Regions from separate parts of the Ruania suaedae genome, predicted to be linked through region 2. Evidence: predicted binding sites of a transcription regulator. Region 2 holds the regulator's gene; each other region holds the start of a gene.

What was found. Region 2 encodes LexA, which represses DNA repair genes until DNA is damaged. Its sites were predicted from a motif close to TCGAACANNTGTTCGA; they were not measured.
Region 1: a site for LexA is predicted at 4,723-4,738, ahead of LQF12_RS01245 (HNH endonuclease signature motif containing protein). Genes of this name have one in related genera too.
Region 3: a site for LexA is predicted at 4,564-4,579, ahead of LQF12_RS14375 (Rv2578c family radical SAM protein). Genes of this name have one in related genera too.

What each region holds. Positions count from the first base shown of each region.
Region 1 is NZ_CP088018.1:284,239-293,941, reverse strand. Features, by position in the region: gene metE (5-methyltetrahydropteroyltriglutamate--homocysteine S-methyltransferase) at 1-635, opposite strand, end outside; gene LQF12_RS01265 (methylenetetrahydrofolate reductase) at 735-1,649, opposite strand; SAM riboswitch class I at 1,695-1,797, opposite strand; gene LQF12_RS01260 (enoyl-CoA hydratase/isomerase family protein) at 1,946-3,004, shown strand; gene LQF12_RS01255 (L-rhamnose mutarotase) at 3,011-3,340, opposite strand; gene LQF12_RS01250 (MFS transporter) at 3,471-4,565, shown strand; gene LQF12_RS01245 (HNH endonuclease signature motif containing protein) at 4,787-6,268, shown strand; gene LQF12_RS01240 (ABC transporter ATP-binding protein) at 6,317-7,105, opposite strand; gene LQF12_RS01235 (FecCD family ABC transporter permease) at 7,102-8,199, opposite strand; gene LQF12_RS01230 (heme/hemin ABC transporter substrate-binding protein) at 8,196-9,299, opposite strand; gene LQF12_RS01225 (HtaA domain-containing protein) at 9,296-9,703, opposite strand, start outside.
Region 2 is NZ_CP088018.1:1,396,063-1,405,765, forward strand. Features, by position in the region: gene hflX (GTPase HflX) at 1-212, shown strand, start outside; gene LQF12_RS06400 (ATP-dependent DNA helicase) at 366-2,294, shown strand; gene LQF12_RS06405 (L-lactate dehydrogenase) at 2,291-3,226, shown strand; gene lexA (transcriptional repressor LexA) at 3,246-3,869, opposite strand; gene LQF12_RS06415 (LysM peptidoglycan-binding domain-containing protein) at 4,183-4,608, shown strand; gene nrdR (transcriptional regulator NrdR) at 4,768-5,235, shown strand; gene mgrA (L-glyceraldehyde 3-phosphate reductase) at 5,320-6,372, opposite strand; gene LQF12_RS06430 (DUF5302 domain-containing protein) at 6,491-6,700, shown strand; gene serA (phosphoglycerate dehydrogenase) at 6,800-8,017, opposite strand; gene LQF12_RS06440 (HelD family protein) at 8,060-9,703, opposite strand, start outside.
Region 3 is NZ_CP088018.1:3,102,044-3,111,746, reverse strand. Features, by position in the region: gene LQF12_RS14395 (TetR/AcrR family transcriptional regulator) at 1-562, shown strand, start outside; gene LQF12_RS14390 (acyl-CoA dehydrogenase family protein) at 559-2,613, shown strand; gene LQF12_RS14385 (MBL fold metallo-hydrolase) at 2,711-3,448, opposite strand; gene LQF12_RS14380 (siderophore-interacting protein) at 3,565-4,407, shown strand; gene LQF12_RS14375 (Rv2578c family radical SAM protein) at 4,588-5,640, shown strand; gene LQF12_RS14370 (DNA-3-methyladenine glycosylase I) at 5,677-6,246, shown strand; gene LQF12_RS14365 (MFS transporter) at 6,281-7,579, shown strand; gene LQF12_RS14360 (FUSC family protein) at 7,636-8,805, shown strand; gene LQF12_RS14355 (FUSC family protein) at 8,874-9,703, shown strand, end outside.

The DNA.
Region 1 (9,703 bases), 1.1 Mb from region 2:
GCGCCCGCGGCGGCGAGCTCGGAGAGCAGCTGCCGGTAGACCTCGACGAGGTCGTCGAGCCGGTCCAGCGGGTCGGTGTCCTCCTCGCCCTTGGCCAGCGCCAGGAAGGTCACCGGCCCGACGAGGACGGGCCGGGTCAGCGTGCCCTGCTCCTTGGCCTCCAGGAACTCGGCCACCGGAGCCGAACCCGGGATGTGACGCAGCGGCGTCTGCGCGCCGATCTCGGGCACGAGGTAGTGGTAGTTGGTGTCGAACCACTTGGTCAGCTCCAGCGGGGCGGTCCCGGCGTCGCCGCGAGCCAGGCGGGAGTAGTCGGCCAGGCCGACCGGCCCCTCGGCGTCGATGCCGAACCGCTCCGGGACGGCACCCACGGCCACGGCCGTGCTGAGCACCTGGTCGTAGTAGCTGAAGTCGGAGGGGATGGCCGCCGCGTGCGGGTCGAGGCCGAGGCCACTCAGGTGCTCGCGGGTGCGGCGGCGCAGGGCGGAGCCCGCCCCGGCGAGGTCGGGCTCGGTGGTGGCACCGGACCAGAAGGACTCCAGCGCGCGCTTGAGCTCGCGGCGCGGGCCGATGCGGGGGTAGCCGAGCACGGTGGTGGCGGGGAAGGGCTGGGCGTCGTGGGTGTGCTGAGTCATCGAGTCCTCCGGTGGATCGGGTGGTCGTCCCCTGCCGGGGTGGGAGTACGAGGGGGCGGTGCAGTGTGAGTGGGAGTCAGTGGACGTCGGCGGGCCGGGTCAGGTGGGCCGCAGGCCGGACTCGCGCAGCAGGTCCAGCACGGCGCGCGAGGAGTTGAACGTGTAGAAGTGGATCCCGGGCGCACCGGTCTCGAGCACCTCGTGCACGAGCCGGACGCTGGCGGCGAGTCCGCGCCGGTACGCCTCCTCCTTGTCCGGCGCACTGTCGAGCTCCTCGAGCAGCGCGGGCGGCACCGGCACGCCGGTGAGCTCGACCATCCGGCGCAGCCGGCGCGGGTCGGTCAGCGGGATCAGGCCCGGCACGATCGGGATGCGCACGCCCGCCGCGCGCGCGGCACGGACGAGCTCGGCGTAGTGGCCGGCGTCGTAGAAGAGCTGGGTGATGGCGAAGTCCGCTCCCGCGGCCTGCTTCTCCAGGAGGGCGGCGACGTCGTCGTCCTCGATGCGGGGCCGCCCTTGGGCGTCGTAGGCGCCGCCGGGATAGGTGGCCACGCTGATGCTGACGGCGTCCCCCTCCTCGCCGAGGTGGTCGCGGGCGGTCTGCCGCAGCAGCGCCACGAGCTCACTGGCACGGGTGAGACCCTCAGGGTGGGGACGCCAGTCCGGTTCGCCGGCCGGCGCATCGCCGCGGAGCGCGAGGAAGTCGCGCACGCCCGCCTGCAGCAGGGTGGCGACGTAGCCGTCGAGATCCTCGGCGCTGGCTCCGACGCAGGTGAGGTGGGCCAGTGGCGTGATGCGGGTCTCGTCCCGGACCCGGCAGATCAGCTCCCGGGAGGTGGCACGCGTGGAGCCGGAGGCGCCATAGGTGATCGAGAAGTAGTCGGGGGCGAGATCGGCCAGTGCACCGATGGTGCGCCCGATCGTCTCCTCGCCTCGCGGCGTGCGGGGCGGGTAGAGCTCGAACGAGATGCACGGCCCCGGCCGGGGGGTGCGGTAGAGGGTGGCGGTGGTCATGGGGGACCCCCGCCGTCGGGTGGGTGGACCTGTGCCTGCATCAGAACTCCATCGGACCTGGCTGTAGCACCCTTCCCCGCGGGAGGCTTCCGTTGAGGGGTTGCTGCGGCGTCGTCGAGCCAGGACTCTCGGCCGCTCTGGATGGTGAGTTTCCGATGCTACCTGTCTCATGTCCTGCCTCCAGCTCGTATCACTGGATGAGACCGGCGGTGGAGCGACGCCGTGCGCGCACCGGGTCGGGGGGCCACACTCGGAAGGAGGGCAGGCCCGCCCGACTGATCACGTAGGAGGCACCCGTGCCGGACCCGATCACCGACCCCGACGCCTTCCCCTGGACTCGCGCCGGCGAGCACGTGCTGGTCGCCCGGCACGGCGCGCTCGGGCGGATCCGGCTGAACCGGCCCGAGACCATCAACGCCCTCACCACGGAAATGGTCACCGCGGTGAGTGACCAGGTGCATGCGTGGGCCGACGACGGGTCGGTCCAGGCGCTCGCCCTGGACGGCGCCGGTGACCGGGGCCTGTGCGCGGGCGGTGATGTGCGCGCGATCCGGGACTGGCTGCTGGCCGGCGACGTCGATCGCGCGGTGCAGTTCTGGGAGGCCGAGTACGCCCTCGACCGGCTGATCGCGCAGGCCCGGATCCCTGTCGCCGCCTTCATGGACGGGGTGGTCATGGGAGGCGGAATCGGGCTTGCCGGGCACGCTTCGCTACGGCTGGTGACCTCTCGCACGACCGTCGCGATGCCGGAGACGGCGATCGGCTTCTTCCCGGACGTGGGTGCGCTGTTCGAGCTCTCCCGGGCTCCGGGTGAGCTGGGCACCTACCTCGCCCTCACCGGGGCGCGAGCCGGCGGGCAGGAAGCGATCGCCGCCGGGCTCGCTGATGAGCTCATCGAGGCCGAGGCCTGGGAACGGCTGTGCGCGCGATGGGCCGGGGGCGCGCCCCTGGAGCCGGTGGAGGGCTTCGAGCCGGCCCGCCGTCCGGGCGGCTCGGTCGGTCACCGCGCGTGGATCGACGACTGCTTCAGCGGCGACGACCCGGTCGCGGTGGCCTCCCGCCTGCGTGATCGCCCGGAGCCGGAGGCACAGGAGGCGGCATCGATGTTGTCCTCGCGCTGCCCGTTCTCGGTGGCGCTCACCCTCGAGGCCATCCGCCGTGCCGCCCGGATGCCGACCGTGGCCGACGTGCTCGACCAGGACCTGCGGTTGGGCACGGGGTTGATGCGGGGCGCCGGGGCCGGTGACTTCATCGAGGGAGTGCGGGCAGTCCTCATCGAACGGGGGCAGGAGCCGCGCTGGCGGCACGCCTCGCTCGAGGAGGTCGACCCGGCCGAGGTGCTCGCGCTGTTCTGAGTGGCGTCAGGACCGCCGCTGGTCCTGCAACGTCCACACCAGCGGCACGCTGGTGGCCGTCGGCCCTTCGCCGAAGCTGGCGAAGCCGTCCAGATGGGTGTTGATGAACTCCTGCCAGCGCGCGTTCGGCTCACTGTGCTCCAGCTCGCGCATGGCCGCCTCGAAGTCGTCGCACTCGACGAGGTGGAAGAGATCCCGGCCACTGCGCCAGATCTTCCAGTCGTGCACGCCCAGGCGCGCGAACTCCTCGACCATCCCCTCGGGGATGGCCTGGTGGTCACGCTCGTAGGCTTCTTCGTGGCCGGGCTTGATGCGGGAGTGGAGAGCGATCTGCATGTGAGCCAACGTATCGTTTCCGGAACCAGCGCTCGGGTGTATCGGTGAGGAGGAGAGCATCGTCACTGCATCACCCGGCACCTCGCGAACCGCGCTCGCCCGGTGGCTGTTCTCCTACGCCAGCTTCTCCGTGCCGCAGGCCGCGGCCCCGATCGCCTTCGCGCTGCTCGCGCTACCGCTGACGGGTACGGCGGACAGCGGTGCGGCGATGGTACTGGCCATGACGGGCGCGCAGGTGATCGGCGCCGTACCGGTCACGCGTATGAGCCGTCGATTCAGCACCACCGGAGCTGTGCGGCTGCTGGTGGCGATCCGCACGCTCGCCCTCATCGCCACGGCGCTGCTGTCACATCTGCAGCTGCCGTTCGCACTCCTCATCGCCGCGGCGGCCCTGGCCGGGGTGGTCAGCGGCGCCGCCTACGGTCATATGCGGACGGCACTGAACACCGTGGTCCGGCCCGCGGGGCTGCCGCGCGCCCTCGGTATCGCGGCGACCATGAACGAGGTGGTGTTCGTCAGCGCCCCTGCGCTCGCCTCGCTCCTCGGTTCGGTCTCGGCGCCCGCGGCCGTGCTCGCGCTCGGCATTCTCGGCGCCGGCTCGCTGGCCCTCCTGCCACCGGCGCCGCGTTCGTCGACGGACGCAGCAGCGCCGCATGCGGCGGAACCGGCCGGGCCCGCGGCGCGCAGGCGCCCCGGGCTCATCACTCCGGAGATCGGGCTCTGGCTCTGGTGCGCCATGGCCGGGTCGGCCGCGGTGGCAGGGATCGAGGTGGGGGCTGTGTCCTTGGCTATCCGCTTCGGCCTGGACCCCGCCGCAGGCTTTCTCTTCGCCACGACGCTCTGCCTGGCGTCCGTGGCGGGAGGCGTCTGGGTGAGCGTCCGGAACCGGACCTCCCGCCAGGGCATCGTCGTGCTCCAGCTGCTGGTGACGACGATCGGTACCGTCCTGATCGCCTTCGGGCCTGCGCTGTGGTCCACCCTCCTGGGCGCGGTACTTGTCGGAGCGCTTCTCGCTCCACTGGGGACCCACTACTCGCTCGCGCTCGATCGGCTGGCGCCCCCACTGCGCCGGGCCGAGGTGTTCGCGCTGCTGCGCACGGCGCAATCGCTCGGGATCATCACGGTGAGCGGGCTGCTCACGCTCACCTCGCTCGAGGTGGCGCTGGCCGGGTCGAGCGTCTTGATGGCGACCGCCGCGGTCGCCGCCGCCGCGCGGCTGCGCTGACTACACCGGTCGGCGCCGGCCGGTGCATGACCGGTGCACCGGCGCACGACAGCGAGCGCCGCGCCATGGCTATCCACAGCCCCGTGGCCGATGCACCTTCGTCCACAACCCCCATCCGGATTTTTTCCCGTGATTGCAACGAAAAGTCTTGATCCATACGAACATCCGTACTACGCTGAGAAGCACGATCCCGAACCCGCCGTCGACCCGAGGAGGCCTCCGTGACCGCCACCGCGGACCAGCTCGAGGGCCGACTGGAACAGGTCGGTCGCGAGCTGGAAGCGCTGATGGACGCGGACCTCCACGATCTCCCCTCCGGGCGCCTCACCGGGCTGGTCGAGAGCGTCGAGAACATCGAACGGCGACTACAGGCCTTCGCCCATCACCTGACCGTCGCGGTCGAGGCCGACGGCACCTGGGCCGCCTCGGGATACCGCAGCCTGCCCACCTGGTGGGCCGACCGGACCGACCGCCGGCTCGGACCCACCCGTGCCCGCATCCGCACCGCTCAGAACCTGCACCAGCACCTTCCTGCCACCGAAGCGGCGCTCGCCGCCGGTGCCATCAGCGCCGATCACGCCGCCCTGATGGCTCAGCACTGCACCAGGACTTCCACGCTGATCGACACGCTGGCGGATCCGGAGATCGGCGAGGCCTTCCTCGTCGCCCAGGCCGCCGTCCTCGATGCCGACCGCTTCCGCCGCGCGCTCCAGGCCTGGGCCATCCGCGCCGACCCGGAAGCCGCCGACCGGAACTGGGTCGAGGACGCCGCCAAGCAGCACCTGTTCGTGTCCGAGACCCTCGACGGATTCGCCATCAACGGGTGGCTCACGCCCGAGAACGGCGCTGCCCTGAGGGTCGCGCTGGAAGCGATCGTGGGGGTGCCCGTGGTCGATGACGACCGCACACCGTCGGCACGATTGGCCGATGCCCTCATCACGCTGTCCCATCTCGCCCTCGACTCCGGCTCCCTCCAGCCGGGCGCCCGGATCCGACCGCACACCACCGTCACCGTCGATGCGCACACGCTCCACCGCCTGGCGACAGACCACGCCGAGCACACCGAGCACACCGGCGCGAGTGCACCTGAGCGCACGACACCGGGCAGCGAGCATGACCCAGGCGAGGGGGCCGAGCAGGGCGCCCGCCGGCCAGGCGCCCGCAGCGGCGACGTGCCCGACGGGACCACGCTGGTCGCCCGGATCGACCACCGGGCCATGATCGGCCTCGAACCCGCGGCCCTCGAGGACGGCACCCCCCTCAGCCCCGGCCAGCTCGCTCGCCTCACGTGTGGATCGGAGTTCACCCGCGTGGTCTTCGGGTCCGACTCCCAGCCGCTCGACGTCGGCCGTGCCCAGCGCCTGCACAACCGAGCCCAGACGACCGCGATCACCGCCCGGGACAGGCACTGCGCCTTTCCGGGATGCGCCGCACCGCCCGGATGGGGCGAGGTGCACCACAGCCTCTGGTGGAGCCGCGGCGGCGCCACCGACACCCACCACGGCATCCTGCTGTGCTGGTTCCACCATGATCGGGTGCACCAGCGCGAGATCGCGATCAGCCGTCATCACGACCATTGGCACTTCACCGGCCCGGATGGGGCTCCGGTGAGCCGTCGTCACCCGCCGCCCTGCGCCGACTCCGACTGGGAACCGCCACCCATCCAACCTGTCTTACCCGATGGAGCGCCGCAGCTCGCGTGAACCTCGGCAGGTACCTGGTGGTGCGCAGTGGCCGTGATTGATCTGTGCTCAGCGCGGTGCGCGCTGCGGGAGCACCAGCCGGCGGCCGTCGATCGGGTGGGTGACGATGTCGACCGGGTGCCCGTACACCCGCTCCAGGTGCCCCGCGGTGATCTCCTCCGGGGCGCCGCACACGGCCAGGCGTCCCTGATCGAGCAGCAGCACCTGGTCGGCCACGGCGAGCGCCGAGTCGACATCGTGCAGCACCACCAGCACCGTGCCGCCGGCGGCCGCTACCTCGCGGCAGAGCGCATGCACCAGCGCCTGATGGCGCAGGTCCAGGGCCGCCGTCGGCTCGTCCAGGAGCACCACCGGGGTGTCCTGGGCCAGCACGCGCGCCAGCTGCACGCGGGCCCGCTCGCCTCCGGAGAGCGTCAGCACCCGGCGCCCGGCGGCCGCCGACATCTGCGTCTGCGCGAGCGCCGCGGCCACGATCGCCTCACGACCGGCCGCGCTCTCCTGCGCCCGCCACGGCCGCCGACCGAGGGCGACGATCTCCGCGCCGAGGTAGTCGAAGGAGACGCTCGTCTCCTGCGTGTACACCGAGCGCCGCCGGGCCGCCTGCGACGGGCGCAGGGACGGCACCGGGCTGCCGTCGAGCAGCACGGTGCCGCTCACCACGGGCACGTCGCCCGCGATCGCACCCACCAGGGTCGACTTGCCGCTGCCGTTCGGGCCGATCACCGCCGTGACCGTGCCAGGCGCGGCGTGGAAGCCGACGCCCTCGAGCACCCGCCGCGAGCCCCGGTCCACCACGAGGGACTCCACCACGAGGGACGGAGCTGAGGTGTTGCTCATGCCGCGATCCGGGCCCGCAGCAGCAGGAAGAAGACCGGGCCCCCGACCACGGCGGTCAGGGCTCCGATCGGCAGGTCCACGAAGGGCACGGCGGTCCGGGCCACCAGGTCGCTACCGGCGATGAGGACGGCACCACCCAGGGCGGACAGCGGCAGGATGTAGCGCTGGCGCGGCCCCACCACCAGGCGCAGCAGATGCGGGACGATCAGGCCCACGAAGCCGATGATGCCGGCCACGGCCACGGCGGCCGCCGTCAGCAGCGCCGCCACGAGCACGGCCTGCACGCGGAAGGCCCGCAGGTCCAGACCGGTGTGGACGGCGGCACGTTCACCGAGCGCGAGCGAGTCGAGCCCGGAGGCCAGGAAGAAGGCCCACACCAGGCCCACGGCCACGAGCCCTCCGGCGATGCGTACATCGGACCACATCGCCCCGTTGAGACTGCCGAGCTGCCAGAACACCACGGCCTCACGGCTGGTGCTGTCGGCCAGGAAGATCAGCAAGGACGACGCCGCCCCGGCCACCGCATTGACGGCGATACCCACGAGCACGAGCGCCACCGTGCCGCCGCCGCGCACCGAGCCGGCGAGCGCCCACACCAGCATCGTGGTGGCGATGCCCGCGGCAAAGGCAGCCGCCGGCACGGCCACGGTCATCGTGGCGGCCGAGCCGAGCACCGTCGCCGCTGCCGCGCCCACCCCGGCGCCCGAGGTGATGCCGACGACGCTGGGCTCGGCCAGGGGGTTGCCGAACAATCCCTGGGTGATCGCCCCCGCCGTCCCGAGCCCGGCGCCGACGAGCAGCCCTGCCAGGATGCGCGGCAGGCGCACGTCCCAGAGCACGCCGTCGGCCGGGGAGGCCAGGCTGTCCCCGAGACCGACGGCATCGAGCATGCTGTCGGCGACCTCCGCGAGCGGGATGCGGTACTGCCCCAGGTGGAGCGACAGCACGCACAGCACCAGCAGCGCGAGGAGCAGCGCCGCCCCCGTCACCACCGCCCGGGAGTCCCGGCGCGGCAGCTCCTCAGGCGCCCGCTCGCCGTCATGCTCGGCGAGCGCGGGATCCCACCGTCCGAGCGGGCGGGCCGTCGTCGTCACGGCTGGTAGACCGCGTCGGCCAGGGCCGTGAGCACGGCCGGGAAGGACGGCCCGAACGAGAGCACGTCGCCGTCGGACATGTCGACCACGCGTTCGTGTTCGCCTGCGGTGGTCTGCGCGATCCCGGGTCGCTCGATCAGGCCCGGCACACCACCGGTGGACTCCAGCCCGCCGGTCATCGTCAGGATGACCTCCGGCTCGAGCGCGATGACCGCCTCCGCGGTCGCCGGCGCGATGTCGGTGACACCGCTGTCGGTGGCGGCATCGGTCCCGCCGATGTGCTCGATCAGATCGTCACCGCCGGACCCGTCGCCCATCACGAAGAACACGCTGCCGGTTCCCCGCACGTAGAGGAACACCATCCGCAGCGGGTCCCACTCGCCGGCGAGCCGCTCGACATAGTCCTCGGCCTCGGCCAGGTCGGACTCGAAGCGTTCCACGAGCGCGGCGCCGGCCGAGGGCACGCCCAGCGCCCCCGCGACGTCCGTGATCTGCTCGGCGATCAGGTCCACCCCGCGCTCGGAGGAGACCACGAGCACCGGCACCCCGGCGGCCCGCAGCTGCTGGGGCACCTCCGGTGGCCCCAGCGTGGTGTCCATGACGACGGCGGTGGGGTCCAGCCCGAGGATCGCCTCGACGCTGAGCTCGTGGCCGTTCTGGGTGACGACAGGTAGGTCGGCGAGGGAGCTCTCCGTGTTCGACACCGATCGGCCCACGAGGCTCTCGCCCAAGCCGAGTCCGACGACGGTCTCGGTCAGGGTGCCGTAGAGGTCGAGGGCGAGCAGGCGGGAGGTGTCCTCGATGGTGACCTCGACGCCGTCGACGCCGGTGGAGGTCACGGGCAGCTGTGGCGACGCGGCGCCCGCCACCGGTTCGATCTCCGCAAGTTCGGCGGCGGTGGCGGGCCCGCGCAGCGACCGCGGGTCGGGGCCGGGATCAGTGCTCGCCTCGGCCGTGGCGGTCGGGGACGGGGAGGCCGTGGTGGGCGCCGGACTCGTCGGGTCGGCCGACGGCCCGGCCGCCGTCCCGGCTGCGGTGCACCCGGAGAGGGCGAACGCAGCCAGGACGACGGCCGAAGCCAGGCGAGAACGTCGTCTCACCGGCGCGCTTCCCGGCGCCCGACCAGCAGCACCGAGCCGAGCAGGAGCATCGCCCCCGCGACCGCGATCACCGCGGCCGGATCGACACCGGTCTCCGCAAGGGTGCCGGAGGCTGCGGAGCACTCCACCGCGCCGCCGACCGGCAGCTCGAAGGACAGCGTGTCCAGCGCGGTACCGACCTCGTAGAACCCGGCGAACCCTTCCGCCCCCGCGGTGGTCAGCGTGGCGCTCGCGCCACTCACGTCCACCGATCCGCCCGACGCCGAAGCGGCCGGGAAGGTGAGCGAGGCGAACGCGATACCCGGGTAGGAGTCGGTGTTGCCCTCCATGTCGTTGGAGGTGACGTCCGCGTGGAGGGTCGCGCTGGTCGGTCCGGTCACCCGCAGCACCAGGTTGCTCACCGT
Region 2 (9,703 bases):
AGTTGCAGGCGAGGATCGCCGAACTGCTGCCACGGCCCGCCGTCGAGGTCGATCTGCTGGTGCCCTACTCCCGCGGTGATCTGCTTCACCGCGCCCACACGGCCGGCGAGGTGATCTCCATCGATCACCTGGCCGAGGGGACGCACCTGGTCGCTCGGGTGGACGAGGCGCTCGCGGTCGAGCTCGACGCGGCTGCCCGCGCTGCCTCCTGAGGGTCCACAGCCGGTCGGTCGCAGTCGGCCCGGGCGGGCCGCACGCGCTACCGTCGTCGGGTGGCTGCTGAGGTGAGGACCGCGACCGACGGGTCGGGCGAGACCGCGACTGCGCATGCCATCGACGCGGTGCTCGACGCGGTCGTGGAGTCGATGGGCGGTGCACGCCGGGAGGGGCAGCACGCCATGGCGCGCGCGGTCGCCGACACCCTCGACGACGGCGCCCACCTGCTCGTCCAGGCCGGGACCGGGACGGGCAAGTCGCTCGCCTATCTCGTGCCCACCCTCGCCCGCGCCGTCGGCTCCGGCCAGCGTGCCATCGTCTCGACCGCCACCCTGGCGCTGCAGCGCCAGGTGATCGGGCACGACCTCCCGCTCGTGGCCGACGCGCTGGCCGAGCACCTTCCCCGGGCCCCCGAGGTCGCCCTCCTCAAGGGCTGGCACAACTACGTGTGCAAGCACAAGCTGGCGGGCGGCTACCCCGAGGACGAGGAGGGAACGCTGTTCTCGGCCACGGAGGCGGCGCCGTCGGCGGCGGAGGAGCACCCGGGGCAGGCGGCGGTGGACGACTCGCTCGGCACCCAGGTGGTGCGCCTGCGCGAGTGGGCCGCCGAGACCGAGACCGGCGACCGCGACGACCTGGTGCCCGGCGTCAGCGAGCGGGCGTGGCGGCAGGTCTCGATCACCTCGATGGAGTGCCTGGGGCAGAAGTGCCCGCTGCTGGCCGAGTGCTTCCCCGAACGCGCGCGCACCGCCGCCCGGGAGGCGGATCTGGTCGTGACCAACCACGCGATGCTCGGGATCGCTGCCTCCGGCTCGCCCAAGGTGTTGCCCGAGCACGAGATCCTCATCGTCGACGAGGCGCACGAGCTCGGCGACCGGGTCACGGCGCAGGCGACGGTGGAACTCTCGGCCGCTGTGGTCGAGCGCACCGCCCGGACGGCTCGCCGTCACGGCGGCATCGCCCTCGCCGGGATGGACGACGCCGCCGCCGAGCTGCGCACGCTGCTGATGCAGGTGCCCGAGGGCCGGCTGCCGGCGGGTCTGCCCTCGGAGCTGACCGGCGTCGTGCGCTCGGTCGCCGACGCCGCACGCGAGGGTATGTCCGCGATGAAGGGCGAGGGCAAGGGGGAGGCCGCCGGTGGGGTGACCATGGCCAAGAGCGCGCTGCTGGTGCTCTTCGAGGTGGCGGACCGGCTGCTCTCGGACCGGGTGACCGACAAGACCGATGTGCTCTGGTGCGAGCGCGGCCGCCGACCGGGGGAGGCCTCGCGACTGATGGTCGCACCGCTGGACGTCGCGGGACCGATCGCCGGCGAGCTGCTGGCCGGACGCAGCGCCGTGCTGACCTCGGCCACCCTCGCCCTCGGTGGCACCTTCGAGGCCACTGCCGGCGCGCTGGGCCTGCGCGCCGGCAGCTACCGCGCCGAGTCGGTGGCCTCGCCGTTCGACTACGGCCGGCAGGGGATCGTCTATGTGGCACGGCACCTGCCGCCGCCGGGACGGGACGGGACGGACGAGCGCGTGCTCGACGAGATCGAGGCACTGGTGGCCGCGTCCGGAGGCGGCGCCCTCGGGCTGTTCTCCTCACGCCGCGGCGCGCAGCTCGCGGCCGAGGCGATGCGCGAGCGGCTGGACACACCGGTCCTGCTGCAGGGCGAGGACGTGCTGCCGACGCTGGTGCGGGAGTTCGCGGCCGATCCCGCCGCCTCGCTGTTCGGCACGCTCTCGCTCTGGCAGGGGGTGGACGTCCCGGGGCAGTCGAGCCGGCTCGTGCTCATCGACCGCATCCCCTTCCCGCGTCCCGACGACCCGGTCAAGGCGGCCCGGGCCGAGGCCGTGGCTGCCCGCGGCGGGAACGGCTTCATGGCCGTCTCGGCCACCCACGCCGCGCTGCTGCTCGCCCAGGGCGCGGGCCGGCTGATCCGCTCGACATCCGATCGTGGGGTGGTCGCGGTGCTCGACCCGCGCGTGCGCACCGCACGCTACGGAACCTTCCTCACCGCGAGTCTGCCGCCGCTGTGGCCGACAACCGATCGTGACGTGGTGCTGGCCGCCCTGCGACGACTGGCGTCGTCGTGAGCGCGGGCGCGGGCACGATCGCCGTCGTCGGAGCCGGTGCGGTGGGCGCCACCTACGCCTATGCGGCTCTCATGCACGGCGTGGCGCGGCGGGTGGTGCTCTACGACGTCGACGGAGCCAAGGTGCGGGCGGAGGCGCTCGACCTGGCACACGGGATCGAGTACGTGCCGATGGGCAGCGTGGAGGGATCGGACGAGATCGACATCTGTGCCGGCGCGGATCTGGTGGTGGTGACTGCGGGCGCCAAGCAGCACCCCGGGCAGAGCAGGATGGACCTGGCCGGCACGACCGTCGCACTGATGCGGACGCTGCTGCCCGGCCTGGTCCGGGTTGCTCCCGACGCCGTCTATCTGATGGTCACCAATCCGGTCGACGTGGTCACCTACGCCGCCCAGCAGATCTCAGGACTGCCACCGGCCCGGGTCCTCGGCTCGGGCACCGTGCTGGACTCCTCCCGGCTGCGTTACCTCGTCGCGACCGCCTGTGGTGTGGCCGTGCGCAACGTCCACGCCTACGTCCTCGGTGAGCACGGGGACTCGGAGGTCGCGATCTGGAGCTCGGCGACCATCGGGGGCGTGCCCGCTCGTGAGCTCCCCGAACTCGGTGCGTCGGTGCGCGACCGCCTCGCACGGGAGGTGGTCGAGTCCGCCTACCGCATCATCGAGGGCAAGGGCGCCACCAACTACGCGATCGGTCTCGCTGCCACCCGCATCAGCCAGGCCATCCTGCGCGCCGAAGGTGCCGTGCTGCCCGTCTCCGGCCTGCTGGAGGGATACCACGGGATCTCCGGGGTCTGCCTCTCCGTCCCGTCGGTCGTCGACGGCACGGGTGTGTCCCGTCAGCTGGAGATCCCCCTCGATGACGCCGAGCTCGCGGCACTGCGGGCCAGCGCGGACTCGGTCCGGGAGACGGCGCGGCGCTGCGGGCTCTGACTGCCGGCCGGCGCCGTGCTCAGAGCGAGCGCAGCACGCTCACGACCCGGCCGAGGATCTCGGCGTCGGTGCCGTCGATCGGGCTGTAGGCGGGGTTCGCGGGGAGCAACCAGAGCGCCTCGGACGTGCGCTTGAGGGTCTTGACGGTGGCCTCGCCGTCGATCATGGCGGCGACGATCTCACCGTTCTCGGCCACCTTCTGCTGCCGGACCACCACCCAGTCGCCATCACAGATGGCGGCGTCGATCATCGAGTCACCGACCACCTTGAGCAGGAACAGGTCACCCTCGCCGACGAGCTGGCGGGGGAGTGCGAAGACGTCCTCCACCGCCTGCTCGGCGAGGATGGGTCCGCCGGCGGCGATCCGGCCGACCACCGGGACGTAGGTCGCGCGCACATCGGCCTGGCCACCGTCGTGCAGGGTCAGCTCCTCCGGCTCCGCCGCGACCTCCTGTGCGTCATCGGGGTGGATGATCTCGATCGCACGGGTGGAGACCGGGTCCCGGCGCAGGTAGCCCTTCTTCTCCAGCAGGTGCAGCTGGTACTTCACCGACGACGGGCTCGCCAGTCCGACCGACAGGCCGATCTCCCGCATCGTCGGCGGGTAGCCCTTCTTCTCGAGGCTCGTGCGGATCGAGTCCATGATCTTGCGTTGACGCGGGCTGAGCCCGTCCGGTCCAGGACGGTCCTTCGGGTCTGATTTCGCGCGGCTCACGGCGTCCTCCAAGGGGCCTCGGGTCTCGACGGTGGAGTCGATGTCGGTGGTCGGTGGTGTGCTCTCCAGAGTCGATGTTCACCCTACGGCGAGCGTCGCAGCATCGGAAACATCTGTTCGACTGGCGTGTCGACAACTGTCGCACATGCGTGCTACGGTCGCAACAGATGTTCGACGAACGAGTGTTCGATGCCAGCTGGCTCGAATTGCTCCCGAGAGCACGATCGAGAGGAGAGCGCAGATGAGCGCCCTTGCCCTTCCGACCCCGGAGTTTCGCCCCGCCCCCGCCCGTCCCCGCCACCTGGTGGCGGTACCGGAACTCGTGCCGGCGCCCCCAACGCAGGATGCGCGGTCGTCGGCTGACGCCGCCACCGGCCCTGCGCGGCTGACGCGCCGCGGGCAGGTCGTCCTCAGCCTGCTGGCGTTCGTCGCGGCGGCCGCGCTCGGGTCGGCGCTCGGTCTCGCGCTTCCTGCTGACGAGTCCGCACCGGCTGCGGTGGCGACGGTCACCGTCGGTGCCGGCGAGAGCCTGTGGGTGGTGGCCGAGGGCGTGGCCGCGCCGGGTGAGGATGTCCGCCCCGTGGTCGAGCAGATCATGGCGCTCAACGGACTCACGGACTCGACCGTGCACACCGGCCAGCAGCTGAGCGTGCCGGCGGCGGGATGACGTCGTGCCCGTGACGGCCCGTCCGTGGCGGTCCGCCCGTGCCTGCACGCGGACGGCCGGGTCCTGTCCGCCGCTGCCCAGATCTAGTAGTTACACTAGTGTGACTGCCGCAGATCTTGGGTTCTTGCGGCCTCGTCTCGACGAGAGGTATCCCGACCGGTGCACTGTCCGTTCTGTCGCCACGGCGACTCGCGCGTGGTCGATTCGCGCACGGCGGACGACGGCGCCTCCATCCGCCGCCGGCGGCAGTGCCCTGAGTGCGGGCGGCGGTTCACGACCGTCGAGAGCACGAGCCTGAGCGTCGTCAAGCGTTCCGGTGCCGTGGAACCGTTCAGCCGGGACAAGATCATCGCGGGTGTGCGCAAGGCCTGCCAAGGCCGCCCGGTCTCCGATGACGATCTCGCCCTGCTCGCCCAGCAGGTCGAGGAGGCCGTCCGCTCGACCGGCGTGGCCGAGGTCGACGCGCACGAGGTCGGCCTGACGATCCTCGGCCCGCTCCGGGCGCTGGACGAGGTGGCCTATCTGCGCTTTGCGAGCGTGTACCGGTCCTTCTGCTCGCTGGAGGACTTCGAGGCAGCGATCACTGCGCTGCGAGAGGACCGGGCGCAGGCCCGGTCCCTGCCCTGAGACGGCCGTCGGTGGCTCGGGAGGGGAAGCCCGGGCCACCGACGGCGACACCCCGGGGAGGCTCCCGGCGGCGCGGTGCCGGGCTCAGAGCCGGCTGGACCTGTTCGCCCAGATGTTCACGCCGCCGTCGTGAGCGTGCTCGTCGATGGCGGCCAGTTCCTCGCGCGTGAAGTCCAGGTGGTCCAGCGCGCCGAGCGTGTCATCGAGCTGGTCCACGCTGGAGGCCCCGATCAGCGCGGTGGTGATCCGTGGGTCGCGGAGCACCCAGGCGATGGCCATCTGCGCGAGGGTCTGGTTGCGTCGCTCGGCGATGGCGTTCAGCGCCCGGATGCGGGCCAGGTTCTCCTCGGTCAGGAACGAGGTGCGCAAGGGCCCCTCGCCCGCTGCGCGCGATCTCTCCGGGATGCCGTGCAGGTACTTGCGGGTCAGCATCCCCTGGGCGAGCGGCGAGAAGACCGCGGCGCCGAGGCCGACGTCGTCGAGCACGTCCAGCAGGCTCTCCCCGCTCCCGTCCGGCTCCTCGACCCACCGGTTGATCATCGAGTACGAGGGCTGGTGGACGACCAGGTCGAGACCGATCCGGCTCGCCACCGCCATCGCCTCACGGGTCCGCGCCGCCGAGTAGGAGGAGATGCCTGCATAGAGTGCCTTGCCGGAATCGATGGCGCTCTTGAGCGCGCCGAGCGTCTCGTGCAGCGGTGTGGTCGGGTCGAAGCGGTGGCTGTAGAAGATGTCGACGTAGTCGACCCCCAGCCGCCGCAGCGAGGCGTCGAGCGAGGCGAGCAGGTACTTGCGCGAGCCGCCCTCACCGTACGGGCCGGGCCACATCCGGTATCCGGCCTTGGTGGCCACGACGAGCTCGTCCCGGTGGGCCCGGAGTTCGCCGGTGAGGAGCCGGCCGAACACGGTCTCGGCGGCACCGGGCGGGGGCCCGTAGTTGTTGGCGAGATCGAACTGGGTGATCCCGCGATCGAAGGCGTGGAGCACGATATCGCGCTGGGTCTGCAGGGAGCGGTCCGTCCCGAAGTTCTGCCAGAGTCCGAGGGAGATGGCCGGCAGGTCGAGGCCGGACCGGCCGCAGCGGCGCCACGGCATCGAGTCGTAGCGCGAAGGTGCGGCGTGATACGGCGTCGTCATGCCACGATGCTATTTCCCTGGTGGTAGCCGAGCATCCGGTGCACGCTGGGGGAGGGCCGAGTACCGCCGTCCGGGCCCGGGCCGACCGGCCCCTCAGGGCGCGACGACAGGAGGACCTGTGGCACACGCACCGCATGCAGAGGAGGCCGGCGCGCCCGAGCGGGAGGATCCGATGGCAGCGGCCAAGGCTCGGATGCGCGAGGCGCTCGACCGCAAGGCCGAGCGTGACCACCCGAGCGCCCAGGGCGCGCGCAACACCGGCCAGGTGCACGGACCCGAGGTCGAGGGCAGCGGGGGTCGGCGAGTCTTCCGCCGCAAGTCCGGCTGACCGACCAGCTCCCGGGCCCGGCGTGGGTCCGGGAGCGTGCGTCTGTGCGTCTGTGCGTCTGTGCGTCTGTGCGTCTGGGTCTGTGTGTCTGTGTGAGTGTCAGTCCTCGGCCCCTGGACGCAGCGCGCGAACGCGGATCGTCGCCTCCATGGCCTCCAGCCGGGCGATCGTGTCCGCCGGCAGGTCGCTGCCGACGTCGGTGACGACGTAGCCGGTCGAACCGGATGTGCTCAGGGTCTGACGCTCGATGTTGACCCCCGCGCTCGAGAGCGTCTGGTTGACCGCCGCCAGCACGCCCGGGACGTTGTGGTGCAGGTGCGCGATCCGCAGCGTCTCCTGATCGGGCCGGTCCAGAATGAGGGCGGGCAGGTTCACACTGAGCGCTGTGGCCCCGTTCTCGAGGTAGTCGCGCAGCTTGCCGGCCACGAACGTGCCGATGTCCTGCTGAGCCTCCTCGGTCGACCCGCCGACATGCGGGGTGAGGATCACGTTCGGCAGGTCCCGCAGCTCGGAGTCGAACGCGTCGCCCTGGCTCTTGGGCTCGTGCGGGAACACATCGACCGCGGCACCGGCGATGCGGCCCTCGAGCACCTCCCGGCGCAGCGCGGCGTAGTCCACCAGGAACCCGCGGGAGAGATTGAGGAAGATCGCGCCGGCCTTCATACGACCGAACTGGCCGGCCCCGAACATCCCGGCGTTCCCGGCGCGGCCGTCGACATGGAGCGTCACCACGTCGGCCTCGTCCAGCAGCGCGTCCAGGCTGGGCATCCGCCGTGCATTGCCCAGCGCCAGCTTCTCGGCGGTGTCGTAGAAGATCACCCGCATGCCGAGCGCCTCGGCCACGACCGAGAGCTGGGTGCCGATGTTGCCGTAGCCGACGATGCCCAGCGTGCGGCCGCGCACCTCGTGGGCGCCGCTGGCGGACTTGTCCCAGATCCCGGCGTGGAGCGACTTGTCCTTCTCGGTCAGCCGCCGGGTCAGCGCGATGATCTCGGCGAGCGCGAGTTCGACCACCGATCGGGTGTTCGAGAACGGGGCGTTGAACGCCGCCACGCCCGCCTCGGCCGCAGCGCGCAGGTCGATCTGGTTGGTGCCGATGCAGAACGCGCCCACGGCCAGCAGGTCAGGGGCGTTCTCGAGCACGCGCTGGGTGAGGTTGGTCTTGGACCGCAGGCCCAGAACCTGGACGCCACGGAGCGCCTCGATCAACTCGTCCTCGTCGAGCGCACCGGGCCGGGTGCTGACGTCGAAGCCGGAGCCCTGCAGAAGTTCACTGCCGAGGTGATGGATGTTCTCGAGGAGGAGTGCCTTGACCACGGCCCCATCGTGCTCCTGCCGGCGCCGAAGTCCCAATCGTTCTCAGGTGCTGGACGCCTCGAGGCCCGCGGGCAGCGGCTCGGTGTGGACCATGTGCAGCCGACGGGTCGGGCGTGTCATCGCCACGTACAGGTCGCCGGGCCGCCCGGCCTCGGCGAGGATGCGCGCGGGCTCGGCCAGCACCACGACGTCGAACTCGAGCCCCTTGCTCGCCGTCGGATCGAGCACCACGACCTCCTGGGTGAGGTCGATCCGCCCATGTCCGCCGAGCGCGTCCACGACGGCGGAGCGCAGCCCGGTCGGCACGATCACGGCCAGGCGGCCGCCGTCGAGGCGGGCACGCTCCTGGGAGACGACGTCGGCGAGCGTGGTCAGCAGGTCCTCGGCTCGGGAGACCGCGACGGCGTCCGGCACCTCACGTGCCGAGGTGACCGGCGTCGGGGGATGGTCGGGGTCCGCAGCAGTCATCATGGCGCGGGCGGCCGCCATCACGCTGGCGGGCGTGCGGTAGTTCACGGTGAGCGTCGAGGTGCGGTACCGGCCGCGCAACGGGCGTTCCAGCATCTGTGACCAGCTGCGTGCACCGGAGCGGCTGGAGGTCTGCGAGACGTCGCCGACGATCGTCATCGAGCGGGTGGGGTTGCGCCGCAGCAGGGCGTGCCACGCCATCGGTGAGAGCTCCTGGGCCTCGTCGATGACGACGTGCCCGTAGGTCCACCGGCGGTCGGCCAGGGCCCGCTCGGCCGTGGTCAGCTCCGGACCCGAGGAGGAGAAGCGTTCGGCGACGGTCTGGGCGTCGATCAGGCCGTCGCCGGCCCCGGACTGCTCCAGCATCTCGCGCGCGTACTCGACATCGGCCTCACGCCGGCTCTGATCGGCCTGTGATCTGGAGCGTTCCGCCTCGTCGTCCTCACCGATGCGTTCGGCCGCCTCGTCCACCAACAGCACGTCCGCCGGCGTCCAGGGTTCGCCGCGCCCGCGCTCGAGCAGCCGGCGATCCCGGGCGGACAGCCGGGGCGCGGCCTCGGCGAGCCGGTGGGGTTTGGCGTAGAGGTCCTCGAGGAGACCGGTCGCCGACAGCGGCATCCAGCACAGGTTCAGGGCGATCCGGACATCGCGCGAGCCGCGCAGCTCCTCGATGATGTCGGCGCGGTCGTCCTCTCCCACACCCGGCACCTTCTCCGAGTACTGCGCGGCCAGCGACGAGAGCATGTGACGCACGAATGTCACCCGGGCCACATTGTGCGGGGAGCGCGTGCGGCGGGCCCGCTCCTGCGCCCGGCGCACGTCGTCCTCGAGCAGGCGCAGCCGGACCGAGCCGACCACGAGGTCCCGCTCGGGCAGCACCCGCTGGCGGGCACGGACGGCTGCCGCGATGATCGAGCTCCACTCACGGCGGCCCTTGATCTCGGCGACCTCGTCGCTCTCGGTGCCGGTGGCGTCGATCCCCGGCACCAGGTCCGCCATCGTGATCGCGACCACGCCGGTCTCGCCGAGGGAGGGCAGGACCTTCTCGATGTAGCGCAGGAACACCCGGCTCGGCCCGATCAGCAGCACTCCGGAGCGCTCGATCCGCTGACGGTGGGCGTACAGCAGGTAGGCCGCGCGGTGCAGCGCGACCGCGGTCTTACCGGTGCCCGGCCCGCCCTCGACAATCAGGACGCCGTCGAGCCCGGAACGGATCAC
Region 3 (9,703 bases), 1.7 Mb from region 2:
CGAGCTCGCCGCCGCCATGGAGACCTCGAAGTCGATCGTCTACCGCTACTTCGCCGACAAGGCGGGGCTGCAGAGTGCGGTGGGCGAACTCGTCCTGGAGGAGATGGCCGAGGCCTTCGACGCCGCTGCCCATGCCGACTCCGAGCCGCGTGAGCGGCTGCGCGCGATGGTCGGCGTGTACGCCTCGATGATCGCCCGGTCCCCCCACGTCTACCGCTTCATCACGAGGACCGGGGACGGCGCGGCCGGCAGCGGTGGCGCCCAGCTCGCTGAGTTGTCGCTGTTCCAGGCCACCATCTCGGCCTCGGTGGAGATCCCGCTGCGCGACGTGCTCGCCGCCGCCGGGTCAGATCCCCGCCTCGCCTCCGCATGGGCCGTCGGCGTCGTCGGATTCGTCCGGGGCGTGGGAGACAGGTGGCTCGGCGACAACCCGACCGGCACTGCCGACACCTCCGACGATCGCCCGTCGGCCGACACCCTGGCCGACCTGGTGACCGACTGGCTCTGGCGTGGCGCCGGAGCCTTCCTCCACCCGACCTCATCCTCCCGGGAGCACTCATGAGCACCACAGCGGACCGCACCGCGGCGTCCGACCTGACCCTCGACACCCGCGTCGTGGCCGACCTGCTCGACGGGCGGTGGGGCACCTACCGCCGGCAGGTGCGGGACCTGATGCTCGATGAGCGGCTACGCCGGCAGGAGAACCTGAGCGTGCGCGAGCACCGGGACCGGGTGCTCGAACAGGCGCGCTACCTGGTCGAGCTCGACGTCGTCAACCGGGCCTTTCCCGAGCGGCTCGGCGGGCATGACGACCCGGGCGGCAACCTCGCCGGCTTCGAGGAGCTCGTCGTGGCCGATCCCTCGCTGCAGATCAAGGCCGGCGTGCAGTGGGGCCTCTTCGGTGCGGCGATCCTGCACCTGGGCACCGAGAAGCACCATGACCGCCTGCTGCCGGGTGCGATGGACCTGAGCGTGCCGGGCGGATTCGCCATGACCGAGACCGGTCACGGCTCCGATGTGGCCGCGATCGGCACCACCGCCACGTACGACCCGCAGACCGAGGAGTTCGAGATCCACACCCCGTTCCGCGGGGCGTGGAAGGACTACATCGGCAATGCGGCCGACCACGGGCTCGCCGCCGTGGTGTTCGCGCAGCTGATCACCGGTGGCGTCAACCACGGCGTGCACGCGTTCTACGTGCCCATCCGCGAGACCGGGCCGGACGGTGCCGCCGGGGAGTTCCTGCCCGGCATCGGCGGGGAGGACGACGGTCTCAAGGGCGGTCTGAACGGGGTCGACAACGGCCGCCTGCACTTCGACCACGTGCGCATCCCGCGCGAGAACCTGCTCAACCGCTATGGCGACGTCGCTGCTGACGGGACCTACAGTTCCCCCATCGACAGCCCCGGGCGGCGCTTCTTCACCATGCTCGGCACCCTCGTCCAGGGGCGGGTGTCCCTCGGTGGTGCCGCAGTGGTGGTCGCCAAGATGGCCCTGGCCACGGCCGTGCGCTACGGCAACGAGCGCCGGCAGTTCACCGGCGCCGACGAGGACGTGGAGACGGTGCTGCTCGACTATCAGCAGCACCAGCGCCGGCTGCTGCCGCTCATCGCGCGCACCTACGCCGCCCAGTTCATGCACAACCAGCTCGGGCAGCGCTTCGACGAGGTCTTCTCCGGTGAGCACGACTCCGACGAGGACCGGCAGGACCTGGAGACCCTCGCTGCGGCGTCCAAGCCGATGAGCACCTGGCTCGCGCTGGAGACGATCCAGCAGGCCCGTGAGGCCTGCGGCGGGACCGGGTACATGGCCGAGAACAAGTTCGTGACCTGGCGCCAGGACATGGACGTCTATGCCACCTTCGAGGGCGACAACCATGTCCTGCTGCAGCTCGTGGGCAAGCGCCTGCTCACCGACTACGGCCGCGAGATGGCCACCATGGACGTGGCCGGTGCCGTGCGGTGGGTGGCCGACCGCGCCGTGGACATGACACTGCACCGCACGCCGCTGCGACGCGCCGCGCAGTCGATCCAGGACGGCGGCTCGCGGGCCCGCTCCGCCGGCGAGATCCGTGACCCCGAGGCCCAGCGGGAGCTGCTCGAGGACCGGGTGGAGTCGATGGTCGAGGAGATCGCGCTGGCGCTCCGGGCCGGCAAGGGTGCGCCGGCGGACGTGCAGCAGGCGCTGTTCAACTCCCACCAGCACGATCTCATCGAGGCGGCCCGGGCTCACGCCGAGCTGCTGCAGTGGGAAGCCTTCACGGAGGCGCTCGGCGGCATCCGTGACGACCAGACCCGCAAGGTCATGACCTGGCTGCGGGATCTGTTCGGGCTGGTGACGATCGAGAAGAACCTGGCCTGGTACCTGATCAACGGGCGCATCTCCGGCCAGCGGGCCCGCACGGTCACTTCCTACATCAACCGCCTGCTGCCTCGGCTGCGAGCCCACGCGGGCTCGCTCGTGGAGGCCTTCGGGTACACCGACAAGCACGTCGGTGCGGTGATCGGCTCCGGCGTCGAGGGTCAGCGTCAGCGTGAGGCGCGCGAGTACTACCGGCGCCGCCGGGCGGCGGGCCAGGAACCGGTGAGCGAGAAGAGCCAGAAGAAGCGCTGAGGCCGGCTGGCCCCATCGCCCGGCTGACCGAACCGACACGGCTGTGCCGGCCTGCGGGGCACTGCCGCCGCAGACCGGCGCTGCCGTGTCGCTGCGGTCACGGCAGCCGGCGCAGGTTCTGCGCGTGGGCCTCGTGCAGCCAGTCCGGCGCCGCGCGCAGCCGCGGATCATCCCCACCGGCTCGGTTCAGGTAGCGGCGGTCCGCGGCGAGCCTGCTCACCGGGGAGTCGGCCGTGCCCGCCCGGGCGAGGGTGCCGTGCCCGGGGATGAGGGCCTCCGCCTGCTCCACGTACGGGGCGAGCAGGTCCAGGCCGGCACGGTACTGCTCCGGGGTGCTGGTCTCCAGCAGCGGGATCTCGACGTCGGAGAGCATGTCACCGGCGATCAGCACCCGCGGCCCCGGCAGCCATAGGGCGCTGTGCCCGGCGGCGTGGGCGTCGTGGACGAGGATCTCGGCGCGCGGTCCCCGCCAGGGGAGCCGGCCGCCGTCGTGGGGCTCGAGGAGGCCTGCCAGGGCCAGCAGCTCGGCCGGCAGATCGAGCGCGGTGCGGATCTCGGTTCGACGGGTATCGGCCTCGCGGGCGGCGGCCGGGCTGGCGAGCCGTGGGGCACGCCCCAGCCGCGGGTGCCACAGGACGTGGTCGTGATGGGCGTGTGTCGCCCAGCCGAGCCTCACCGCCAGGCCCCGGGCCGCCAGCAGGTCGGCCAGGGCCGAGAGCTCGTCGGCGTGCCACGCCGGATCCACCACGACGGCGTCGCCACCCTCGTACAGGACGGTACTGGTGGTGTGCATCGTGCGTGAGGTGAGCACCAGCACCCCGTCGGAGATCTCCACGGTTCGAGTGTGGCATCGCCCACGTCACTGGCCACTGCGCACACAGATGGTTAGCCTTACCTTAGAACGGTGCGCCGGAGCGAGGTGCGCCGAGCCGATGGATGAGGAGGGCACCCGTGCCCAAGGGAGTGGCGCAGCGCGCCGAGGTCGTCAGCAACGAGCGGGTCACCCCGCACATGGTGCGGCTGGTGCTCAGCGCACCGGGCGGCGGCGCGCTGGAGGTGGACCCGGAGGGATACACCGACACCTACGTCAAGGTGCTGCTGCCCCGCCCCGGAACCAGCGTCGTCGAACCCTTCGACCTGGAGGAGGTCAAGGAGCGGATCCCGGCCGAGGACTGGCCGGTGATGCGCACCTACACGATCCGCGCCTGGGACCCCGAGACCGGGCACGCCACGATTGACTTCGTCGTGCACGGCGACGAGGGCATCGCCGGGCCCTGGGCCGCTACCGCGCAACCGGGTGATCAGGTGCAGCTCTTCGGCCCGGGGCGCGGGTACGCACCCGACCCGGGCGCCGACTGGCACCTGCTGGTGGGGGACGAGAGTGCACTGCCGGCGATCGCCGCCACGCTGGAGGCCATGCCCGAGGGTGCGGTGGTCCACGCCTTCGTCGAGGTCGCCGACCCGGCCGAGGAGCAGCCGGTGCTGACAGTCGCCCGTGCGGAGGTCACCTGGATCCACCGCTCGGCCAGCGAGGGATCGCAGCCGGGGGAGGCGCTGGTGGCGGCGGTACGCGGGCTCGACCGCCCCGCCGGCCGGGTCCACGCTTTCGTCCACGGCGACGCGGACGTGGTCAAGCAGCTGCGGTCCTTCCTGCGCTTCGAGTGCGGCGTGGACAAGGCCGACCTCTCGGCTTCGGGCTACTGGAAGCGCGGGACCAACGACGACCAGTGGCGCACGATGAAGCGCGAGTGGGTCGCCCAGATGGAGGCCGAGGAGGCGCGCCGCTCGGCGTAGCCGCCCGCACCCAGGGGTCGAATCTTTGACCCCTTCGCGCGGTTCACCCCGAGTTTCGGGCCCATCGGCCGGTCATGGGCCGGCGGATGTGGCCGGTGGCAGTTCCCCGGGCAGGCGGCGCAGATGCGCTGCGCGTGTCGGCGCTCGCCATCGTCGTCGAATGTATGTTCGACTGGTGCCATGCGATGGGATGCCCAGCAAGCCACCGATGCCGGAGCGCTGCTGCCACTGCGCGGGCTGATCCGCAGCGTCACCACGCCGGAGTTCGCGGGCGTCACCTTCCACGAGGTGCTGTGCAAGAGCGCCCTGAACAAGGTCCCCGGCGGATCGAACATGCCGTTCGCGTGGACGATCAACCCCACGCGTGGGTGTCTCCACCAGTGCTCCTATTGCTTCTCGCGCAAGACGCACGAGTACCTGGACCTGGACTCCGGCGCCGACTTCGACACCCAGATCGTCGTCAAGACCAATGTGGCTGAGGTGCTGCGCGCCGAACTCGCCAGGCCGTCCTGGAAGCGTGAGCACGTCGCGCTGGGCACCAACTCCGACCCGTACATGCGTGCCGAGGGCCGCTACCGGCTGATGCCGGGCATCATCGAGGCCCTGACGGCGTCCCGCACCCCGTTCTCCATCCTCACCAAGGGCCCGCTGTTGCGCCGCGACCTCCCGGCGTTGCAAGCGGCCGCCGAGCACGTCGACATCGGCGTCGGCATCTCGCTGGCGTTCACCGATCCCGAACTGCAGCAGCGGGTCGAGCCCGGCACGCCCACCCCACAGGCCCGGCTCGGACTCATCCGCGCGGTGGCCGACGCCGGCCTGCGCCCGACCGTGATGGCGATGCCGATCCTGCCGTGGCTCACCGACTCCGAGCAGCATCTCGACGACCTGTTCGGGGCCATTCGCGAGGCCGGTGGCGCGTGGGTGACCGCCGGGCCGCTGCACCTGCGCCCGGGCGCGCGCGAGTGGTTCCTGGCCTGGCTCGGCCGGGAGTACCCGCAGCTGGTGCCTAAGTACCGGGCGCTCTTCGGGCGCGGCTCCTACACCAGCAGCGAGTATCGCGACTGGCTTGCCGAGCGGGTGTGTAGGCTGCGCCGTCGCCACGGGTTCGTCCGCGACGAGGCCGAAGGTGGTGCGAGGTGGACGTTGCGGACGGATCCGGACGCCGTCGGAGACCCGGCGATGCCGGCCGTGGCCCACGTCGACCCGCGGCCGGTGCAGGCGTCGCTGTTCTGACAGTGCTTCTCCAGTGCTCCTCCCTACGCTGAGCCCATGGACACCCTCATCACCGGAACCGACGGGCGCACCCGCTGCGGCTGGGTCGGTTCGGACGCCGACTACGAGCGGTATCACGACCAGGAATGGGGCTTCCCGCTGCACGGGGACCGGGCCCTGTTCGAGAAGATGGCGCTGGAGGGATTTCAGGCGGGCCTGTCCTGGATCACGATCCTGCGCAAGCGGCCGCGGTTCCGGGAGGTGTTCGCCGGCTTCGTCCCCGCGGAGGTGGCGCAGTTCTGCGACGACGATGTCGAGCGCCTCATGGGCGATGCCGGAATCATCCGCAACCGAGCGAAGATCACCGCGACCATCGAGAACGCGCGGCTCGTCCAGGCGATGGCCGAGGGCGAGCTCGACGCTCTCATGTGGTCCTTCGCCCCGGCCGCACGTGCACGGCCACGCACCTTCAACGACGTCCCCGCCCTCACGCCGGAGTCGACCGCGATGAGCAAGGCACTGCGCAGGCGCGGCTTCCGATTCGTCGGACCGACCACGATGTACGCGCTGATGCAGTCGGCGGGGATGGTCGACGATCACCTCCAGGGCTGCTGGCGGGTGGAGTGAGCGCACCTGACCGTCAGGCGTAGGCTCGTGGCTCGTGCCCCGCCTGCTCGCCGATACCGCGCCGCTGCGCATCGGTGCCTTCCGGCGACTGTGGTGGGGGCTGGGGATCTCCAATCTCGGCACCCAGCTGACCACGGTGGCCGTGGGCCTGCAGGTATACGCGATCACCGCCTCCACCCTCGCGGTCGGCATCCTCGGGATCTTCGCGTTGGTCCCGCTGGTGGTGCTCGGCTTGTACGGCGGGGCCCTGGTGGACCAGTTCGACCGCCGCCGGGTGGCGCTGAGCGCCTCCACGGTGCTGTTCGTCGTGACCGGGCTGCTCGCCCTGCAGGCGTGGCTGTCGCTGGAGTCGGTGTGGCTGCTCTACGTGCTGGTCGCCCTCCAGTCGGCCGCGAGCGCCGTCAACAACCCGGCGAGATCGGCGATCATCCCGCGCCTGGTGCCGATCACTCAGCTCGCCGCGGCCAATGCGCTGCAGACTCTCGCCTGGAACGTCGCCCTCACCCTCGGGCCGCTGCTGGGGGCAGTGCTGGTGGCCTGGCAGGGGTTTGGCGTCGCCTACACCCTCGACCTGTTGCTGTTCACAGCCTCGCTGTATGCGCTGTGGCGACTGCCCGACATCCCGCCGGAGCCGGCAGGGGAGGGCGAGAACGTCGCGGCGAAGCCTCGAGTCGTCGGTTGGCGTTCCGTCTTCGAGGGGCTGCGCTACCTCGGCACCCGGCCGAATCTGCGGATGACCTTCCTGCTCGACCTGAGTGCGATGATCCTGGCCATGCCCCGGGTGCTCTTCCCCGCCGTCGGGGTGGTGCTCATCGGTGGCGGCGAAACCACGACCGGGATGCTGACGGCCGCGATCGCCGTCGGGGCGGTGCTGGCGAGCACTCTCTCCGGTGGCCTCGCCGGGGTGCGAGCGCAGGGAAAGGTGATCGTCGCGGCCATCGCCGTCTTCGCCCTTGCCGTCATCGGCTTCGGGGTGGTGCTCCTGCTCGTTGGCCGCACCTCCCCGGACGACGTGGTCGTGTGGGCGCTGGTGGCCGCATTCGTGCTGCTCGCGGTGGCCGGCGCGGCCGATTCCATCTCCTCGATCTTCCGCCAGACGATCCTGCAGGCCGCCACCCCGGATGCCATGCGCGGACGACTGCAGGGGGTGTTCGTGGTGGTCGTCGCCGGCGGGCCGCGCCTCGGCGACCTGATGGTGGGTGCCGAGGCCTCGTGGTTCGGCGAGGGGTGGGCGGCCGTCGTCGGCGGAGTGCTGTGCCTGGTCGTGATCACCGTGCTGGCGCTGACACAGCGCCGCTTCCTGGCCTACGACGGCGCCCGACCGACGGCGTAGTAGCCGCCCCGGGTGCGCGGGGTGCCGTGGGGAATCGCCAGCCATAGTGTGGTCAGATGGCCCACCAACCCACCGCCGCCGTTGCTGTCGGCCTATCGTTGCTCCATCGCATCGTCGCGCGCGTGCGGACGGCCGCGTTCGTGACGGATCTGCTGCAGATCCTCAAGTGCACGATCGCAGCCACGCTGGCCTGGTGGCTTTCTGCGATCGTGCTCGACTCCCAGATGCCGTTCCTCGCACCGTGGACGGCTTTGCTCGCTGTGCATGCGACGGTTTACCGGACGTTGACTCGAGGTGTCCAGACCGCTGTCGCGACCAGTCTCGGGGTGGGGGTGGCGTTCCTCATCGGCACGCTGTTCGACGGAGTCAGTCTGTGGGCGTTCGCGCTCGCGGTGTTCGTGGGCATGGCCGGGTCACGGCTCAACTGGCTGCGTGCGGAGGGCGTGGCGATCGCCACGACCGCGATCTTCGTGCTCAGCAACGGCTTCGACGATCAGGCACCGCTGCTGGATGACCGACTCCTCGAGGTGGGTGTCGGGGTCGGGGTCGGCGTGCTGGTCAACATCCTGCTCGTGCCTCCGCTGCGTGACCGTCAGGCTGCGCGGCACGTGGACAGCATCAATCGTCGGATGGGGCTGGTCCTGGTGGAGATGGGGGAGGAGCTGGAGCAGTCCTGGGACACCGACCGTGCTGACGAGTGGGTCGCAGAGACCGCCGCGATGGATCGCGAGCTGGCCACCGCCTGGGGCACGATCCGCTATGCCCGCGAGAGCGCACGCGCCAACCCCCGTGCGCATGTCCCGTGGGCGCACCGCCATGGCCGCTCCGAGCGTCGGCGCAGCACACGGGCCGAGGAGGTCGGCTATGAGGAGATCCTCGGTCGCGTCGGTGAGGGCATCTCCCATCTGCGTCAGTTGGCCCAGACCGTCCGGGAATCGACCTATGCCGAAAGCCAATGGGACGACGATTTCCGCCACGAGTGGGCGGCCATCGTGCGCGACGCGGGACGGGTGATCGCGGACCCCGATGCCGTCGTGGAGCCGGTCGCCGGCCGGCTCGATGCGCTCGCGCGACGATTCTCGGCTGAGCGCAGGCTGCCCCCCGGCGAGCTGTGGCCGGTTTACGGTTCGCTGGTGACGAACGTCCGTCACATCACGGTCGTGGTCGATGACGTCGCCTCTGCCCGGCAGGCCCGGGAGGGGAGCCAGCCCACTCCGGGGGCGTAGGCCGCAGCCGGAGTCATCTCGCACACGTCGGATGCCACGACGGCGGCGCTGGTCATACGCTGGGGTAGATGCCCGAGAATCCTCCTGCCGACCTGCGGCGCCGCCGATCGTGGCCGCGCCGGATCGCAACCCTCCTCGCCTCGCCCGGGGTCGCGACCGACCTGCTCCAGATCCTCAAGTCCGTCATCGCTGCCACCGCAGCGTGGTGGGTATCGCTCAGTCTCCTCGACTCTGAGTTGCCGTTCCTGGCGCCGTGGACGGCGATGCTTGCCGTGCACGCGACCGTCTACCGGTCCCTGGCCCGCGGGGTGCAGACGACCGTGGCCACGTCCGTCGGTGTGGGACTGTCCTTCCTGGTGGGGGCGCTGCTCGGGGTGAGCATCTGGACCTTCGCCCTCGCGATTCTGGTAGGGCTGATCGGTTCGAGGGTGTCCTGGCTCAAGGACGAAGGCGTCGCGATCGCCACCACCGCCATCTTCGTGCTTGGCAGCGGTTTCGGTGAACAGCGACCGCTGCTGGAGGACCGGCTGCTCGAGGTCGGGCTCGGCGTCGCGATCGGGATCGCGGTGAACCTCCTGGTGGTGCCGCCGCTGCGGGATCAGCAGGCGGCTCGCCACGTGGACAGCATCAACGAGCGGATGGGCGCGATGCTGGCGCAGATGGCCGATGAACTGCGCGACTCCTGGGACACCGATCGGGCCGACCAGTGGGTGGCCGAGACGGTCTCGATGGATTCGGAGCTGGAGACGGCGTGGCAGACGGTGCGCTTCGCCCGGGAGAGTCAGCGGGTCAATCCGCGGCGCTACGTGCCCACCTCGCGCCGGCGGCGTGAGCCGCAGCCGCGCTGGGGCGAGGGCGAGGAGGTCGGCTACGAGGAGATCCTCGGCCGCGTCGGTGA